DNA from 2 places in the Nocardioides sp. Soil796 genome. Region 1 is predicted to be linked to the other one. Evidence: riboswitches for the same ligand, from Rfam matches in the RefSeq annotation. Region 1 holds a riboswitch; the other holds the start of a gene.
The links. Region 1 has a riboswitch for cyclic di-AMP ahead of ASH02_RS05730 (C40 family peptidase). Riboswitches for the same ligand answer to the same signal wherever they lie in the genome.
Positions count from the first base shown of each region.

Region 2: it holds a riboswitch for cyclic di-AMP, as region 1 does, so the genes downstream of both, ASH02_RS09030 (C40 family peptidase) here and ASH02_RS05730 (C40 family peptidase) in region 1, are expected to answer to the same signal.

Region 1 is NZ_LMSQ01000015.1:31,608-41,271, forward strand. It holds gene hppD (4-hydroxyphenylpyruvate dioxygenase) at 1-100, opposite strand, end outside; gene ASH02_RS05690 (Lrp/AsnC family transcriptional regulator) at 181-654, shown strand; gene ASH02_RS05695 (IclR family transcriptional regulator) at 776-1,411, opposite strand; gene ASH02_RS05700 (DEAD/DEAH box helicase) at 1,528-3,327, opposite strand; gene ASH02_RS05705 (DUF3039 domain-containing protein) at 3,324-3,569, opposite strand; gene ASH02_RS05710 (YqgE/AlgH family protein) at 3,604-4,158, opposite strand; gene ASH02_RS05715 (hypothetical protein) at 4,281-4,811, opposite strand; gene ASH02_RS05720 (TetR/AcrR family transcriptional regulator) at 4,942-5,658, shown strand; gene ASH02_RS05725 (DUF3048 domain-containing protein) at 5,701-6,720, opposite strand; gene ASH02_RS05730 (C40 family peptidase) at 6,824-7,342, opposite strand; cyclic di-AMP (ydaO/yuaA leader) riboswitch at 7,346-7,515, opposite strand; gene ASH02_RS05735 (SDR family NAD(P)-dependent oxidoreductase) at 7,621-8,382, opposite strand; gene ASH02_RS05740 (HIT family protein) at 8,456-8,863, opposite strand; gene ASH02_RS05745 (hypothetical protein) at 8,860-9,111, opposite strand; gene ASH02_RS05750 (M15 family metallopeptidase) at 9,143-9,664, opposite strand, start outside.
Region 2 is NZ_LMSQ01000017.1:411,652-421,315, reverse strand. It holds gene ASH02_RS09050 (SRPBCC family protein) at 1-418, opposite strand, end outside; gene ASH02_RS09045 (AMP-dependent synthetase/ligase) at 542-2,329, shown strand; gene ASH02_RS09040 (M48 family metallopeptidase) at 2,406-3,668, opposite strand; gene ASH02_RS09035 (hypothetical protein) at 3,665-4,852, opposite strand; gene ASH02_RS09030 (C40 family peptidase) at 4,909-5,904, opposite strand; cyclic di-AMP (ydaO/yuaA leader) riboswitch at 5,916-6,092, opposite strand; gene ASH02_RS09025 (hypothetical protein) at 6,299-6,505, opposite strand; gene ASH02_RS09020 (NYN domain-containing protein) at 6,651-7,955, opposite strand; gene ASH02_RS09015 (hypothetical protein) at 7,959-8,219, opposite strand; gene ASH02_RS09010 (DEDD exonuclease domain-containing protein) at 8,311-9,664, shown strand, end outside.

The sequences.
Region 1 (9,664 bases):
ACTCGACGAGACCCACCAGCTGCTTGAGCTGGTCGAGGGTGAGGTCGGCCTTGAGTTCGTCGGCGGTCAGCGCGCCGCCCGTGGAAGCAGTCGTAGTCATGGGTTCAGCCTGTCCACGAGCGACAAGATGTGCAACAGTACGTCGAAACACTGTGCATGTTGTCCAGAAGGAGCGTAGCGATGGACGATCTCGATGCCACATTGATCGATCTCTTCGCCCGGGAGCCGCGGGTCGGCGTACTCGAGGCCTCTCGCCGGCTCGGCGTCGCGCGCGGAACCGTGCAGGCGCGACTCGACAAATTGGCCTCGAGCGGGGTGGTCACCGGCTGGGGGCCGGACCTCGACCCGGGGGCGCTCGGCTACCCGGTGACCGCGTTCCTGACCCTCGAGATCCGCCAGGACAACATCGACCTCGGCGGCCACGACAGCGTGGCCCGCAAGCTGGAGCAGATCGCGGAGGTGCTGGAGGCGTACACGATCACCGGGGCCGGCGACATGTGGGTGCGCGTGGTGGCGCGCTCCAACGCAGACCTCCAGCGGGTCATCGACCGAGTGCTGGCCGACCCCGCGATCGTCCGCTCCACCACGGTCATCGCCCTGGCCGAGCAGATCCCCTTCCGCGTCCTCCCCCTCACCCGAACCGTGGATTCTTGATGCGCGAACCGTGGATCATTGATGTCCGAGCCGTGGATCCTTGCGCTGGGCCATCAAGAACCCACGGTTCGAGGCGCAAGAACCCACGGTTGGCGCATCAAGAACCCACGGTTGGCGCTGGTCAGGCGAGGCGGGTGGCGACCTCGGCAGCGGCAGCGGCGACCCGCGGGCCGACCTTCTCGACGTCGAGGGCGCCCAGGGTGACGATGCCGACCGAGGCCTCGAGACCGTCGACACCGCGGACGGCGGCGGCGATGCCCTTGGCGCCGGCCTGCAGCTCCCCCGCCGTGACGGCGTAGCGCGGCGCCGCGGTCTCGCGGCCGAGCAGGATCGCCTTGCCGGCGGCGCCCTGGGAGAGCGGGTGGCGCGCACCGACCCGGTAGGCGACGTGGAAGTCGGTCCACGACGGTTCCACCACGGCCAGGGCCAGCGCCTCCTCGCCGTCGGCGACGGTCAGGTGGGCCGTGCAGCCCGTGCTCTCGGCGAGCTCACGCAGCACCGGGACACTGATGTCGCGCAGCACCGGCTGCACTGCCGAGGCGAGGTGCAGTACGCCGAGCCCGACGTGCAGCCGGCCGCGCGCGTCACGGCGGACCAGCGCGTGCTGCTCGAGGGTGGCCACCAACCGGTAGACCACGGTGCGGTTGACCTCGAGCCTGGCAGCGAGCTCGGTGACGGTGAGTCCCGCCTGGTTCTGCGAGAGGACCCGGAGCACGTGGAGGCCACGATCGAGGGTCTGGGAAGTCTCGGTGGCCATGCGCTGAGCCTAGCCGTGCACGACCGTGGAGTGCACGGCGTGGCGAGGCGCGTCGAGCAGCCGCGCGGCTGAGGAACGAAGCCGCGACCGGCGTGTCGAGACACGAGTCCACGCCATCAGGACGACTTGCGGACGGCCCACTCGCGCAACGTGTCGATCCTCTTGTGCAAGAGGTCGGCCGTCGCGACGGCCGCAGCCGGTCCGCCGGTCTCCTTGCGCAGTGCCGCATGCGTGACGCCGTGCGGCTGACCGGTGCGGTGGAACCACGCGGCCACGAGCCCGTTGAGCTCGCGGCGCAGGATCGCCAGCTGCTCGTGCGTCGAGACCTGGGCGATGCTGTCGCCCTCGGCCGGCTTCGGCTTCTTCGTCTTCGCGGCCCGCTCGGACTGCCGGGTGCGCAGCAGGTCGCGCACCTGATCGGGCTCGAGCAGCCCCGGGATGCCGAGGAAGTCCATCTCCTCCTCGGAGCCGACGCTGACCTCGCCCTCATGGCCGAACTCACCGCCGTCGTAGAGCACCCGGTCGAAGGTGGCCTGCGAGCCGAGCGCCTCCCACGGGCCGAGCGCCTCGTCACCCGAGGCCGACTCGGCGGCGTTGGCCTGGTTCATCAGGTCTTCCTCGGCGGCGAACATGTCGTCCTCGTCGGTGACCTTGCGGCCCAGCACGTGGTCGCGCTCGACCTCCATCTCGGAGGCGTGCACCAGCAGGTTGGGCGCCGAGGGCAGGAACACCGAGGCGGTCTCACCGCGGCGGCGGGCACGCACGAAGCGGCCGACGGCCTGGGCGAAGAACAGCGGGGTGGAGATCATCGTCGCGTAGACGCCGACCGCCAGGCGCGGCACGTCGACACCTTCGGAGACCATCCGCACCGCGACCATCCAGCGGTCCTCGGAGTCGGTGAACGTGGAGATCTTCTTCGACGCCGCCTTCTCGTCGGAGAGTACGACGGTCGGCGCCTCGCCGCTGATCGCCTTGAGCAGCTTGGCGTAGGCGCGGGCGGAGTCCTGGTCGTTGGCGATCACGAGGCCGCCGGCGTCGGGCACGTGGCGGCGTACCTCCGAGAGCCGCCGGTCGGCGGCCTGGAGCACCGAGGGCATCCAGGACCCCTGCGGGTCGAGCGCGGTGCGCAGCGCCTGGGCGTTCTGGTCCTTGGTGAGCGGCTCGCCCAGCCGGGCGGAGATCTCGTCGCCCGCGCGGGTGCGCCACTGCATCTCGCCGGAGTAGGCCATGAACAGCACCGGCCGGACGACGTGGTCGGCCAGCGCCTGCCCGTAGCCGTAGGTGTAGTCGGCCACCGACACCATCGCGCCCGGGCCCAGCTCGGGAGCGGGCACGTAGGTGACGAACGGGATCGGGTTCGTGTCGGACCGGAACGGCGTACCGGTCAGGGCCAAGCGGCGGTGCGCCGGCTCGAACGCCTCGCGTACGCCGTCACCCCACGAGAGCGCGTCCCCGGCGTGGTGCACCTCGTCGAGGATGACCAGTGTCTTGAACCGTTCGGTGCGGATCCGGTGGGCCAGCGGGTTCACCGCGACACCGGCGTAGGTCAGCGCGATGCCGACGTAGTCCTGGGAGGTCTTGCCCTGACCGGCCGAGTAGTTCGGGTCGATCGGGATGCCGGCCCGCGCGGCCGCCTCGGCCCACTGGGTCTTGAGGTGCTCGGTCGGCGCGATGATCGTGATCCGGTCGATGACGCGTCGGCCCAACAGCTCGGCGGCCACGGTCAGCGCGAACGTGGTCTTGCCGGCGCCGGGCGTGGCCACTGCGAGGAAGTCACGTGGAGAGGCCGAGAAGTACTTCTCGAGTGCCGCCGACTGCCAGGCACGCAGCGACTGGGCGGTCCCCCATGCGGCACGCTCCGGCCAGGCCGGAGTCAGTGCTGCGGGTGGGACGGCCTCGGGGGGCCGTCCCGTCACTCGGAATCCCCGCCGTGGGGCAGGCTCTCCCAGATCTCCTTGCACTCGGGGCAGACCGGGAACTTCTCCGGCGACCGGCTGGGCACCCAGGTCTTGCCGCACAGCGCGGTGACCGGCGTGCCCATGACCATGGCCTCCATGACCTTGTCCTTCGGCGCATAGTGCGAGAACCGCTCGTGGTCACCCTCGTCGGTCGGGACCGTGCGACGGTCCTCGAGAACGTCTGTCTGGCTGAATCCGATCGGGTTGCTCACGCCCACCACTGTAGATCAGAACTCAGTTCATCAAGGGGTCGACCGGACGTGTTGAGACCCACGCCATGGCTCCGGGTTGTCGTCGCAGCACGTCGCGGCGCAGGGTCGTGGTGTCCTCCCGGAACAGGTCGGAGGCCAGCGCCGGCACGACGTACCAGCTGCCCTCGGCGATCTCGGCCTCGAGCTGGGAGGCGCCCCAACCGGCGTACCCGGCAAAGACCCTGAGCTCGGCCACGCCGCCCTCGATGAGCTCCACCGGCGAGTCGAGGTCGATCAGGCCGATGTCGGCGAAGGACCCGCGGAACCCGACGGGCTCGTCGTCGGCATCGGCGAGCTGGGCGACGGCAAGTGCGCCGTCGGCACCGACCGGCCCGCCCGAGAAGAGGACGCCGGGATCGCTCGCCACGTCGGCCCAGGGAGAGAGGACGTCGCCGATCATCACCATGGACGGCCGGTTGAGTACGACGCCCAATGCGCCGTCGCCATCGGCGTCGATGAGCAGCACCACGGAGTCGGCGAAGTTCGGGTCGAGCAGCTCGGGGCTGGCCACCAGCAACATTCCGGCTCTCGGGTCCATGCCCCCAATGTAGACAAGCCGAAATGAAGACAGGCCCCGGGCCGACGCGGGGAAGGAGGGAGATGCGGAAGGGAGGTCCGCGGGTGCGTCGACACCGGGGTCTGTCTGTCAGGGGGCGGCCGTCAGGCCGCGAGCGCCGCCCTGATCCGGTCCAGGAAACGGACGTTCCCGGGAGTCGGGTCGGGTTCGGGCAGCTGGTAGCCGTCGCGGGCGGCGGCCTCGATCGCGGCACCCACGCGGGCGCCGTGCTCGTCCACCTCCAGGGCGGAGACGCGTCCGGCCATCACGGCGAGGAGCTGACGCTCCTTGGCGGCGGCCTTGGCCATCGCCTGCGACATCGCCGTGTCGACCGGCTCGGAGCGGTAGTGGTCCTGGATCTCGCGGATCCCGGGCAGTTCGTCGGCCGTGGCACGCCAGGCGGCGATCACGGCTGCCTCGAGGTCCATCGGCTGGTTGGATAGCTCGCGCTCGATCTTGCCGCTCAGGCGGCTCGACCAGCGGAGCTGGAGTGCGCCCAGCAGGTCGAGCTCGTCACGGAAGGTCTCGGCAACGCCCGGCAGGTCCATCGGGAGGACACCGTCGCGGCGCACACGTACTTCGTCGAACACACGGTGGAGGACGTCCCCACGGTGGTGAAAGGCTTCCCAGGTCATGGTCAAGCTCCTTTCGTTTTCACGTACCGGCGGTACGTACCAAGAGTATGTAACCGACCTTCGGCACGCAAACCGACCACGCCGTGACCTCGGCCACAGGGTCCCGGTCGCGCCGCCCTATGCTGAGCAGATGAGCAAGTCCGCAGCGAAGCGTCTGATCCCGAGCCTCCCGACCCTTCCGGACCTGCCCGGCGCCACCCGGCGCCAGCAGTACTCCTCCAGCACCAAGCGGGCCCTGGTCGAGGCGGCCAGCGAGCTGTTCACCGAGCACGGGTACGGCGGCACGTCCCTGGACGCCATCGTGGCCGAGGCCAAGGTCACCAAGGGCGCGCTCTACCACCACTACAGCGGAAAGCAGGCGGTCTTCGAGGCGGTCTTCGAGCGCATCGAGGCGGAGGCCGCGGCCAGCATCTCCAAGGCGGTCAAGGGCGTGAAGGACCCGTGGGAGAAGGCCGCGGAGGGCCTGCGCGCGTTCCTCTCGGTGGTCCAGGACCCGACGTACCGCCGGGTGGTGATCCAGGAGGGACCCGCCATCCTGGGCTACGAGCGCTTCCGCGAGCAGGAGGAGCGCTCGTCGTTCGCGATCGTGCTCGACGTGGTCAACAACGTGCTCTCGGCAGGCCCCTGGGACCTCGAGCAGCCGATGATCGACACCTTCAGCCGCATCTTCTTCGGCGCCCTGAGCAGCGCCGGCGAAGGCGTCGCGGCCGCCGAGGACCCCGAGGAGGCCAGTGCCCGGGTCGAGGCCGCGATCGGGTTCATGCTGATGGGCCTGCGCTCCCTGGTCGACCAGGGCGTCGAGTTCGTCGACCCGGTCACCGGAAGCAGCAGCGCCCTGGCGGAGTGACCCCCGAAGGGGCCGCTCGACCAGGGCGCCGAAAGGCTGTGCCTACTTGAAGGTGACGTTGCCACCATCGGTCGGGACCAGCTCGATCCAGACGTGACCGGCGGGAATCTTCAGGTCGCCCGCCTTCGTCTTCAGGGTCAGCGCGCTCTCGGCCTTGTTCTTGCTCCACGTGCCGCGCACGGCCTTGCCCTTGTGGAACACGACCGCCTCGCCCTTGCCGTGGAACTTGGTCTCGGGCACGAAGTTGCCTGCCGGGTCGGTGTAGCCGGCGTCGCCGACCTGCACCTTGAGCACGAGCACGGTGTCGGCCAGGAACTCGTCACCGTCGGCGGCGTTGGTGTTCTGGTTGTGGTACTTGCCGCCCTCGAACGCCCAGTTCGTGGTGTGGCCGGCGGAGAACGACGCGGCGACCGACGTGGCGGGCTGACCCTTGGGCAGGTCCTTCTCCTCGCCCCACGGCAGGTAGTCGTCGGGCCGCTTCTCCTCGCCCTTCGACCCTTCCTTGGCGAGCTTGGCCAGGTCGACGAACAGGTTGTACGGCGCGGAGCGCCCGGAGTCGCGGTAGAAACCGGTGGCACCCTCCTGGTGGAACTTGATGCCCGCCTGGGTGATCCGGCTGATGGTGACACCGGCCGCACCGCTGGTCACCATCTCGCCGTCGACCGGCGACACGATGCCGATGTCGGAGGCACGCATCGAGCGCACCGGGCCGACGTTGTCGGGGACCTTGGAGTAGAAGAACGACGCCAGGCGCGTGCTGCCGCCCTCGACCAGCTCCTCCACGACCATGTCGGCCGAACCGAGCCCGATCTGGGGCGCACTGCTGCCGGTGTTGTCGATCTTGACGACGTAGACCGGGTGCTTCTTGCTCGAGGACGCGTCACCCGAGACCTTCTCGCCGGTGAGCGGCCAGGTGCTCTCGAGGACCTCGGCATTGGCGGTGCCCTTCGGATCCTTGGCGTCCTTGTCGTCCTTGTCATCTCCTCCGCAGGCGGTGAGCGTGAGGCTCAGCGCCAGGGCGGCAGCAAGGCCGGTAGTCAGGGAGGGGTGGACACGGCGCACGAAATTCTCCGATCGTCTACAACATTGATTCAGTTTCAAAGTGTGAGGGCGCGGCTCCCGGATTCCGGGGAGGCGCGCCCTCGTGGAACTCAGGTGTCCCTGATCACCGGCCACGCAGGGTGCCGGCGTAGAACGAGGTGGTCCACGCGAGCTCGCGACGGACCCGGGTGCCGCTTCGCGGTGCGCTCAGGATGATGACCTTGCCGTCCTTGCGCCCCACGAAGACCGCAGCATGGTAGACCCGGCCACCGTCGTGGAAGAACACGAAGTCGCCGCGGCGCAGGTACCGCTTGGCGATGTGGCGGACGAAGGCGTACTGCGCGCTCGACGTACGCGGCATGCCCGCGAAGCCGGCCTTGCGGTAGCTGTAGTAGAGCAGCCCGGAGCAGTCGAACGCCCCTGGCCCGGCGGCGCCGTAGCGGTAGGGGTCGCCGATCTGGTTGGTGGCGACGTTGTAGCCGATCTGCACGCGCTCGGCGCGGGTCAGTGACGCTGCCTCGGCGCTCGGAGCGTCGGCCATGGTGCCGGCCACCAGCATCGACAGGGTCATCAGCGGCAGCACCAGGAGTGCGCGCAGTCGGGCGGTCGTGCGCGGTCTGCGCACGCTGAAGAGGGCAGGCATGGAGGGTTTCCTTTCCCACGCCTGTGAGGTGAGCTGTCGGGTTGGGACTGGAAAGTGTCCTGCCATCGCATGATGACTTCACCCCGAGCGGGACGGCCTCTCGACCGACCTCGCGTGGAACCTGTGGGTCCCCCACTCCTGCCCCTGTTTCCGGGTCACGGGACGCTCCCTGAACGGGGCAGGACTCGGCGTTGTCCGGGAGCGGTGTGTGAAGTTGTGCGCCTTGAGGGTAAGCGCCACCGCCCCCGGAAGTCCCCGAAATGTGACAAACCCCCAAGTCAGCCCAGTTTGGCGCCGCCGTCGACGTACAGCGTCTGGCCGGTGATGTACGACGCCTCGTCGCTGGCCAGGAACGCGGCCGCGGCGGCGATGTCCTCGGGGAACCCGACCCGGCGCACCGGGTTCTGCTCGGCAGCGGCGGCCCGGAAGTCCTCGACGCTCATCTTGACCCGCGCGGCGGTGGCGTCGGTCATCTCGGTGGCGATGAAGCCGGGGGCGATGGCGTTGGCGTTGATGCCGAACGGGCCGAGCTCGATGCCCAAGGTGCGGGTGAAGCCCTGCACGCCCATCTTGGCCGCCGAGTAGTTCGCCTGGCCCCTGTTGCCGAGCGCGGAGACGCTCGAGAGGTTCACGATCTTGCCGTACTTCTGCTCCACGAAGTGCTTCTGCGCGGCCTTGGTCATCAGGAACGCACCCTTGAGGTGGACGCCCATGACCAGGTCCCAGTCCTGCTCGGTCATCTTGAACAGCAGGTTGTCACGGGTGATGCCGGCATTGTTGACCAGGATGTGGATGCCGCCGAGCTCGGTGACGACCCGCTCGACCGCTGCCTCGACGGACTCGGCGTTGCTGACGTCGGCACCGATGCCGACGGACTTCACGCCCTCGCCGAGCTTGCCGGCCGCCTCGCTCGCGGCGGCCTCGTCGAGGTCGATGATGGCGACCGCGGCGCCCTCTGCGGCGAACCGCTTCGCGGTGGCGAATCCGATGCCGCGTGCGGCCCCGGTGACCACTGCCACCCGTCCGTCAAACCGACCCATGCCCACTCCTGTGACTAGTCAATGCGTGATGCCCGACCGGCCGGAACTGGCGGTCGAGGTTGCCGGGACCACCTTAGGACAGGGCCTCGCGCAGCCTCTCGGCGTACTCCCCCGGCTCGTCGTCGGCGTACTTCGTGCGCGGCCAGAAGAAGCCGCGCAGGCCGTCACCCTTGGTGCGGGGTACGACGTGGAGGTGCAGGTGCGGCACGGACTGCGAGACCACGTTGTTGATCGCGACGAAACTGCCCTGGGCACCGAGTCCTTCGACGACCGCGGTGGCCAGCCGCTGTCCGGCCTCGAGGAACGGGGCGCGCAACCGGGCCGGCAGGTCGGGCAGGGTCACGACGTGCTCCTTCGGCACCAGCAGCATGTGGCCCTTGAACACCGGCCGCTGGTCGAGGAAGGCGAGCAGGTCGCTGGTCTCGAGCACGACCTCGGCAGGGGTCTCCCCCGCCACGATCGCGCAGAAGACGCAGCTCACCGCCTGCGGCCCACGCCGCCCTCGAGCAGGCCGAGGACGATCAGCGCCACCACGCAGGCGGCGACGAAGCCCCACACGTCGAGGTGGTTCCAGTCCTCGCCCCGCAGGACGTTGGCGCCGACTCCGCCGACGACGGCACCCGCGACACCCACCGGAACGGTCAGCATGACCTGGGGGTCACGGATGCCACCGGCCAACGTGCGGGCGAGCACTCCGAGGATGAGCCCAGCAAGCAGGAACGCGATCATGGCAGGAATCTAGTGCCACAAAAGCCTCAAATCAGTGACATTCGCCCACACAACGCGGAGCAATCCGGCCCGACGAGGAGTAGGCGTCGAAGTGCTGGGTGTCGTCATTGCCGTAGGTCCAGCGCAGGTTGTGGCGGCGCATGAGCTGGACGACGGGGTGGGTCGAGCTGCGCCACGAGACCCGCGGGTGCGGGTGGTACTGCCACCACGAGTTCGGCACCAGCCCGGTGCGCGAACGGTAGGGGTTTTCCCAGGTGTTGACGTCGACGGCGGTGCCGTAGGAGTGCGGGGAGCGCACCCCCGGGTTGTTGACCACGCTGCGGCAGTTGAACGCCGAGGTGTTGCCGGCCGCCATGGACTTGTGGTCGTCGCCGCCACGCACGGCGTCACTCCAGCCGAACCGGTCCACGCGGTACATCGCCCGGATCGGGTGCTTTCCGTCGTACATCTCCTTGAACGCCGCCCCGACGTTGCCGGCCACGCGCGCGTTCACGACGATCTCGCCGCGCCGGCGGTAGCCGTCGTACGCCCAGTAGTTGACGCGGATCAGCCG
Region 2 (9,664 bases), on a different contig from region 1:
TCTTGAGTCCCTTGAGCGCGGTGTCGATGAGGATCTTCTCGCCCTTGCGCTTGAGCATGCCGATCAACGGGATCGAGACGTCGAGGGACAGGCGGTAGGTCACCTCGGTGGAGCCGGCGCCGAGGGGCCGCAGGACGTAGGCGCCGTCGAGCGCGCGCAGCATCTTGCCCTCGACCAGGGTCCAGGTGACCTCACGGTCGCCGTGCCAGGTGTAGGCCAGGGTGTACTCGTCCTTGATCGGCGAGACGTCGAGCTCGAAGAAGACCTGCGTGGCACGCCCGTCGTCGAAGGTGCCGAGCACGTCGGCGGTCTTCACACCCTTCGCCCACGCGGGGTACGCCGGGAAGTCGGCGATCACCTCCATCACGGACGCCGCCTCGGCGTCGATGACGATGGAGGACGTGGTCTGTTCGGCCATCGGTGTTTCCCCTTGGAGATGGGCGGTGTCGAGTCACGCGAGCCTACCGGATACCCGCGGTACGTGGATGGCCGGTAACGTGCGGGCGTACACCGTTCCCATGCAGTGCAGAAGGAGGCCGGCATGCGAGAGTTCGCCACGCCGTTGACCGTGGAGATTCCCGCGACTGGCAACGTGACCGACGACGTCGTCACCAATGCGCGTGACCACGCCGACTCGGTCGTGTTCAGTCGCCGGACCGGCGACGGTTGGGTCGACGTCACCGCCGCCCAGTTCCACACCGAGGTCACCGGTGTGGCCAAGGGACTCATCGCCGCCGGCATCGAGGCCGGCGACCGCGTCGCGATCCTCTCCAAGACCCGCTACGAGTGGACCCTCCTCGACTACGCCATCTGGTTCGCCGGTGCCGCGACCGTGCCGATCTACGAGACCTCCTCCGCCGACCAGATCGCCTGGATCCTGGAGAACTCCGGCACCAAGGCCGTCATCGCCGAGGGCGCCGACCACCTGGCCAAGGTCTCCGCCCTGCGCGGCAACCTGCCCGAGCTCAACCACGTGTGGACGATCGACGACAACGCCGTCGACGTACTCACCAGCCTGGGCGCCGACATCGACGACGAGACCCTGGAAAAGCGCCGGAGCGCGACCACGCCCCTCGACCTGGCCACCCTGATCTACACGTCCGGGACGACCGGCCGCCCCAAGGGCTGCATGCTCACCCACGGCAACTTCATGTTCGAGCTGGGTTCCGCGGTGCACGAGCTCGACCGGCTCTTCAAGGACGAGAACGGCTCGACGCTGCTGTTCCTGCCGCTGGCCCACGTGTTCGCCCGGATCATCCAGGTCGGTTGCGTCAAGGCACGGGTCCGCATGGGCCACTCGGCCGACATCAAGAACCTCGTGGACGACCTCGGCGTGTTCAAGCCGACGTTCATCCTCGCCGTGCCCCGCGTGTTCGAGAAGGTCTTCAACACCGCGTCGCAGAAGGCGTCGGCCGACGGCAAGGGCAAGATCTTCCAGCGTGCCGCCGACACGGCGATCGCCTGGTCCCGCGCGCAGGACGGCGGTCGGGTGCCCCTCCGGATCCGCGCCCAGCACGCACTCTTCGACCGGCTCGTCTACGGCAAGCTCCGCAACGCCCTCGGCGGCGAATGCCTGTACGCCGTCTCCGGTGGCGCACCACTCGGTGAGCGCCTGGGCCACTTCTACCGCGGCATCGGCCTGGTGATCCTCGAGGGCTACGGCCTGACCGAGACCACGGCGGCGCTGACCGTGAACCTGCCCGACGCCCAGAAGGTCGGCACCGTGGGACGCCCGCTCGGTGGCACGTCCGCCCGCATCGCCGACGACGGCGAGCTGCTCTTCAAGGGCGGCCAGGTCTTCGCCGGTTACTGGGACAACGAGCAGGCCACCTCCGAGGCGCTGACCGACGGCTGGTTCCACACCGGTGACGTGGGAGAGCTCGACGACGAGGGCTTCGTCCGCATCACCGGCCGCAAGAAGGAGATCCTGGTGACCGCCGGCGGCAAGAACGTCGCCCCGGCCGTGCTCGAGGACCGCCTGCGCGCCCACGCCCTGATCAGCCAGTGCATCGTGGTCGGCGACGGGGAGCCCTTCATCGGCGCGCTGGTCACCATCGACCCGGAGTCCTTCCCGCACTGGGCGCTCGAGAACGGCAAGAGCGGGTCGATCGCCGACCTGGTCGACGACGAGGACCTCCGCGCCGCAGTTCAGTCAGCGGTCGACGACGCCAACAACGCCGTCTCCAAGGCCGAGTCGATCCGCAAGTTCACCATCCTGCCGATGGACTGGACCGAGGAGGACGGCCAGCTCACGCCGTCGCTCAAGCTGAAGCGCAACGTCGTCATGCGCGAGCACCGCGCCGACGTGGCCGCGCTCTACGGCCACTGATCCACACCCTTCGCGGTGCCTCCGGCCGACAGGTCGGGGGCACCGCGTTCATTTCAGGCGGGTCATTTCAGGCGGGTCACTTCTTGCCGATCTTGCGGGCCACCGCGACGCGCTCCAGGGCCGTGGGGTGGCTGCCGAACCAGAACTGCGACCACGCCGGTGGCGTCGGGTCGCACACCGCGCCCAGGCACAGCTCGCGTTGCAGGTCCACCATGGCCGAGGCCGGGGTGACCGCGAGTGCGTCCACGTCGGCGCGCATCTCGATCCTGCGACTGATCGTGTTCTCGACCGGGCTGACGAAGAAGGTCGCCAACGCCAGCAGCGCCAGCACGGTCGCCACGGCGCGGGGGTCGGCCAGTCCCTCGATGCCGGCCCGTCGGCGAAGGCCCGGTCGGCCCATGATCAGTCCGAGCAGGCCCACCCCGACCAGTGCGCCGAAGGCACCGAGCGCGGTGCCGACCAGCACGTCGTCGTGCTTGGCGTGGGCGAGCTCGTGGGCCACCACCGAGAGCACCTGCTCGTCGGGCTGGTGGTCGACCAGGTTGTCGTAGACCACCACGCGCCGGGTGCCGCCGAAGCCGGAGACATAGGCGTTCAGGGTCGTCGTACGACGCGAGGCGTCGGCGACCAGCACGTCGTCGACCGCGACACCCTCCTGGTCGGCCAGGGCCAGGATCTCCTGGCGCATGGGCCCGTCGGGCATCGACGAGAAGTCGTTGAACACAGGCTCGACCACCACGGGGTAGAGGAACGAACCGCCCAGGAGGAGGACGACGTAGATGCCGGCCACGACGGCGGGCCACCAGGTGCGCCAGCGCCGGACGCAGCCGAAGAGCACGAGCAGGGCGATCGAGGTGAACACGATCGCGAGGCCGAGCCCCTTGACCTGGTCGAGCGCCCAGCCGCCCAGCCCCTGCGTGGTGAGCCCGTAGTCCACACGGTGGTCGCGCAGGGCCACCGCGAAGGGCAGCGTCGCCAGCCGTCCGATGACGAGCACGGCAGCGGTGAGCCCGACGACCGTGACCGGCCACGGCCAGGACCGACGGCCCAGGAGCCGGGTGCCGAGCCGGGTGAAGCCGAGCACGCACGAGACCACGAGCGAGACGGCGAGCGACGACCAGCTCAGGATGCGCGACAGGCGCGCGAACTCCTCACCGCGCTCCAGCTGTGCCCTCGTGAGCACGTCGGTGGCCGGAACGGGATCGGGAGCGCCTCCCGGGACCGGCTGCCACGGCACGAGCACGGCCGCGACCAGCACGAAGAGCAACGCTCCGCCCACGGTCAGCACCCACAGTTGCCGACGGGTCACGAGGCTGGTCCGCTGCTCCCCCGCGATCACCGTGCCAGTCTCTCGAGCTCCCTGCGCCACCGTTGCACCAGTTCCTTCTCGCCGAATCCGTAGACCTGCTGGAGTGCAGCACCCACCGGTGCGCCGTCCGACACCTCGTCGTACAGCCTCAGCAGGTCCTGCTCGGAACCAGTCTGCGCCAGCAGCCGACAGGCCAGCCACGCGGCCTCGTACGACGCTCCGAGGTGGGTGGTGTGCGTGTCGAACTCGTTGCCCGCCGGCAGGTGCCGGGGTGCCCCGTCCCGGCGTACCTGCGCCAGGACCTGGCCCGCGGTGACTGACAGGGGCAGGGTGACGTCGCGCAGCGCCACGTAGTCGGCGAAGCCCTCGAGCAGCCACAGCGGCGTGTTCGACGCGGTCGCGGCGCCCGTGGCCACGTGCACGAGCTCGTGGGTGGTGACCACCTGGGCGCCGTTGCGTCGTAGCCCCGAGAAGACCTCCGGGTTCACGAAGACGTGCACCGGCGCCGACGGAGAGAGCGACCCGTCCACCGTGGTGGTCACCGCGGCGATCTCGGCGTACTCCCCCGGGTCGGCGGCCAGCACCTCGTCGAGTTGCTCGTCGGACTCCGGCACCACCATCACGAGCTTCTGTCGCCACGGCGGGAGGACCTTCCCGACCGCCCGCACCGCCACCCGGGCCTGCCGCGCGAACCGGTTGACGGGCTGGTCCCCCGCTGCCATCACGAGCGCCTGCGGAGTGCGGCTGACGTTGAGCGCGGTGGCAAGCCACAGGGGCGTACGGCGACCGCCGCCACCGACGTCGACAAGCACCGCGTGATCGCCCTCGCGCGCGAAGACGAACGTGACCTCGGCGTGGGCCTCACGCGGGTCGTAGCCGGCGAACCGCCAGGTGGTGTCCACCGCGGCGGCCCACTGTCCGTCCGGGAGTGTGGCGGTGAGAGCGGCATCCTCGTCGACGTAGCGGGCGGTGAAGCCGGCGACCCGGAGCTCCTCGGCGTTGTCGACCGCGGTCTCGGCCAGCTCGCCGGCGTCAGGGTGGAGTCGCGCCCTGTCACGCGCGCCGACCGCCGTCTGCAGGTCCGCCAGCGCCGCGGCGGCGAGGTCCTGGCGGGCCGACGGTGAGTCCAGGACCCGCGGCGTCTCGGCGTCGTCGTCCTGGCGGAGCCAGAAGACGAGCACGCCCACCACGAGGGCAAGCGAAAGGCCGGCCACCCACCAGAGTGGGCGACCGGCCTTCGATGCTGAGCTGTCGTTCAGGGTGGTGCCGATCAGCCCGGGCGGACTGCGCCGGAGTACGGCATGGAGAAGACGCCGGCGGTGGTGACGCCGCTGCCCGGGTTGGCCGCGTGCACGATCATGCCGTTGCCGATGTACATGCCGACGTGGCTGACCGGGCTGTAGTAGAACACCAGGTCGCCGGGCTGCAGGTCGCCCGAGGAGACGCTGGTGCCGGAGCCCATCTGGGCGCTCGAGGAGTGCGGCAGGCCGACGCCGGCCTGCGCCCACGCCATCATGGTCAGGCCGGAGCAGTCGAACGCGCTCGGGCCGGCTGCGCCGTAGACGTAGGCGTCGCCGACCTGGGCCATCGCGTAGTTCACGGCAGCGGCGGCACGGCCGGAGGCCGGCACGTTGGCGGGCAGACGCGTGGTGCCGCGGCTGGCCTCGGTGTCGAGCCGGGCCCGCTCCTCCTCCTCGAGCTTGCCGAGCAGCTCCTTGGCCTCGGCGAGCTTGGCGTCGGCCTCGTCCTTGTTCTCCTCGAGGTCGGCCTGGGCGTCGGCGAGCTCGTCGGCGCGCTCCTGGGTCGCCTCGCGGCGGATCTCCAGGGAGTCGGTCTCACGGGTGTAGTCCGCGACCGTGTCGGCCTGCACGTCGTTGTAGCTCGAGACCGTGTTGAGGTCGGAGAGGAACGCGTCGGGGCTGTTGGAGAGCACCAACTGGCCGGTCGTCGAGATGTCCTGGCCTTCGTACTGCGCGGCCACGGCGTCGCTGACCGTGCTGGTCATCGAGTCGACCTTGGCCTGCTGCTTCTTCTCGTCGGCCTTCAGGGCGGCGAGGTCGGCCTCGAGGTCGTCGAGCTTGAGCTTTGCGTCGTTGGAGCGCTCGGAGGCCTGCTCTGCCTGGTGGTAGAGCTTGTCGACGCGGGCCTTGACATCGTCGATGTCAGGCTCGGCGTTGCCCGGCGCTGCGGGGATGGCGGTGATGCCGATGACTGCAATGGCGCTGCTGGCCAGGCCAGCAAGAATGCGCTTCCGTCCGTGGTGCATGTAGCGGACGTACTCCCTCTTTGTCGACGCCTACCGGGTGAGCTGACGGGTTCGGGCACAAAGAAGCCCTACACACGCTCCACGGATCGCTCCGCCTTGCGTGTGATTCACCCCAGGGATACGTGGGTCCCCGGTTTCTCCGCCTCGGACTTCCCCGTCCTCGGCATCGAATTCGGCGTGGCACCCGAGCCGGTCCTGTTTGACCAACTGGTACGGGCACCTGAAGCAGCAAGATTAGACGTGGTTGCACTCCGCGGCAAACCCTCGGAGCGGATGTCGCGGGGTGTTTCATGCCACGGCGGCGCGCCGTGACGTGTCATGCGTCACACCAGCCCCACGCGAGGCAGCGTGGGAGCTGTCGGCTCGGCCGGGGCAGGCCGGGCGGGAGGCGGGCTCAGGCGGACTCGACCTCAGGACCGGCCAGCGGCGTCACCATGCGCAGCGGCGGCACCAGGCCCGAGTCGGCGAGTACGTCGAGGGCCCGCTGCTCGTCGTCGTCGAACGCCAGCTCGGGCGGCGGCCCGAGCAGCACGGTCACCACACAGTCGTGGCAGGCCAGGCCGCGGACTTCGCAGCTGTCACAGTCGATTCGCAAGGTCATGGGTGTCCTCGTCTCTCATCGGTCCGGGAGGGGAAGTTCCCGGCTGTGACGCACTCTGGCAGGGACCACCGACAACGGTCCGGGACCGCCGGACCACACACCGGGCAGCGGGCCGGTCGGCCCGACCGCGGGGCGGTCTCGGGGCTCAGCGGGCGAGGAGGGCCACGAGCGCCGACGAGGCCATCGGCTTGGCACCGGACCGGCGTACGTCGCCGGCGATCTCCCGGTCGGAGGAGACGACCACCACGACCCGTCCCTGGGGCTCGGCCGCGACGAGGTCGCGGATGACGTCGTCGGCGATGACGCCCTCGGGACTGAAGAGCACCTTGACGCCGCGGGGCGCGTTGACCGGGCCGCGCGAGGACTGCGCTGCCGCGTCGAACACGACGGTGGTGTCGACCCCGGTGCGCGCGATCAACGGCGCGAGCCCGTTGAGGAGGCGGATCCGCTGGGCCTCGAGCGTCGAGTCGGGCCAGGCCGTCTTGCTGACGTTGTAGCCGTCGATGATCAGCCGCGCCCGGGGCATGGCGAGGAACTGTTCGAGAAGCGCCGGGCTGGACGGGCCCAGCGAGCCGGCCGCGCTCGGCGTACGCGTGCCGGCGAGCGCGAGGTCGGCCTCGACGGCGTCCGCCGGAGAGCCGGTGACGGTCGGCAGGGCCAGCTCGCGGCGCAGTCCCTGGCCGGCATCGAGCAAGGTGTCGAGCAGGACCCGGGCACGGAGGGTGGCGGCGTCCTTGTCGGTGCGCACCTCGCGGCGGGCGGCCGACAACGTGGCCTGGAGCTCTTCGACCTGGGCGCGCAGGCGTCGGGACTCGGACTCGGCACTGGCCAGGCCGGCCTCCGCCTTGAGTCGCACCTCCTCGGCCAGCACGATCGCCTTCTCGGCATCGGCGCTGGTCGAGCGTCCGGAGGCCCGGGCCTCCCCCAGCTTGCGACGCAGGGACGCGTTCTCGGTCTTGAGCTCGGCGACCTGGTCCTTGTGCTCGGCCTTGAGCTGCTTGATGCGCCCCTCGGCCTGGTCGACCTTCGTCTGGAGCCGCTCGAGCTGGGCAGTGTCGACGGTGGCCTCACCGGTGACGGTGCGCGCACACGCGTCGGCGTACGAAGCCTCCCACCCCTCCGGACGCAGGAGCCACAGGAACGCCGCCAGCTCCACCGGGTCAGCCGCCTCGGGGGCGACACCGTCGCCGATCGCCTCCGCGAGGTCGGGCTGGGTGGCCGCGACCTGGGTGGAGAGGTGGCCGCGGAAGTCGTCGTCGGTCTCGAGGGCCGCCGCGATCTGGGTGCCGCCGAGCCGGGCCCGGCGGTTGGGGGCGAAGGACGCGACCTTGCGCAGGGAGGCCGGCAGCTCGCTCACCTTCGGCAGGGCGTCGGCGGCGAGGGAGAGCACGCGGGCGCGCACCGGCTCGGGCATCTGCCCGCCGGTCCGCTCCGCTGCGTCCGTCGCCATGGGTCAGTCCTTGGCCGGGTCCTCGGACACGGCCGCCTCGTTGCGGTCGATCAGCTCGATCGCGTCGTCGCGACCGCACCAGCGGCAGGACACCGACTCGACGGTCTCGGCCTTCACCTCGGTGCTCTCGACGACCGGCTCCCCGGACAGGTCGAAGTGCCAGTACTCCGCCGTACGGCGGGTGCGGGTCACGTCGAAGCGCGTCAGGTTGCCGCACCCACCACACCGCCAACGGTTGGTCGTGTCGGGAATCTGTGCGGTCACGGGGGCTCCTTCAGGGTTGCTTGACGAACATCCCCAGCCTATGGGGCGCGCCCTGCCGGGATTGTCGGTGCCCACATCTAGCGTCGGGGACATGAGCAATGCGGTTCAGGGTGCGCCTTCCCGATGGGAGGTGCAACGCAGTTTCGACGAGCTCGGCCGACCCCTCCGCGACATCACGTTCTGCGTGGTCGACCTCGAGACCACCGGGGGTTCGGCGGCGGCGGGTTCGATGATCACCGAGATCGGCGCGGTCAAGGTGCGCGGCGGCGAGATCCTCGGCGAGTTCCAGACCCTGGTGAACCCCCACGACACCATCCCGCCCTTCATCGCCGTGCTGACCGGCATCACCAACTCGATGGTCGCCGACGCTCCCCCGATCGAGTCCGCGCTGCCTGCGTTCCTCGAGTTCGCCGCCGGCTGCGTGCTGGTGGCCCACAACGCACCCTTCGACGTCGGGTTCCTCAAGCACTTCGCCGAGCAGCAACAACGCCCGTGGCCGCGCTTCGAGGTGCTCGACACCGCCAAGCTGGCCCGCCGGGTGATCACCCGGGACGACGCCCCCAACTGCAAGCTCTCCTCCCTGGCGGTGCTGTTCAACGCCGACACCACGCCCAACCACCGGGCACTCTCCGACGCCCGCGCGACCGTCGACGTGCTCCACGGGCTGATGGAGCGCCTGGGCGCCCTCGGCGTGCACACCCTCGAAGAGCTCCAGACCTTCTCCTCCCGGGTCAGCTCGGCGCAGCGCAAGAAGCGCCACCTCGCCGAGCGGCTCCCCCATGCACCGGGCGTCTACCTCTTCCGCGACGCCAGCGACCGGGTCCTCTACATCGGCACGTCCCGCGACCTGCGCACCCGTGTGCGTTCCTACTTCACGGCCTCCGAGACCCGCTCGCGCATGGGTGAGATGGTGCGGCTCGCCACCAAGGTCACCGGCATCGAGTGCGCCACCGTGCTCGAGGCCCAGGTCCGCGAGCTGCGCCTGATCGCCGAGCACAAGCCGACCTACAACCGCCGCTCGCGCTTTCCCGAGAAGGTGCACTTCCTCAAGCTCACCCGCGAAACGTGGCCGAGGCTGTCCCTGGTCCGCAAGGTGCTCGACGACGACGCCGACTACCTCGGACCCTTCTCGTCGCGGCAGACCGCCGAGCGCTCGTTGGCCGCCCTGCACGAGGCGTTCCCGATCCGCCAGTGCACCGACCGGCTCGGCGCCACCCCCACCCGCTCCCCCTGTGTGCTGGCCGAGATGGACCGTTGCCTCGCGCCCTGCGACGGCAGCACCGACGAGTCGGCGTACGCCGCCGTGGTCAGCAGGCTGCGCGACACACTGCTCCACGACCCCGACGAGGTCGTCGAGACGATCAACCAACGCATGGCCCAGCTCGCCGACGACGAGCGCTTCGAGGAGGCCGGGGTGCACCGCGACCGGTTGGCCTCGTTCCTCC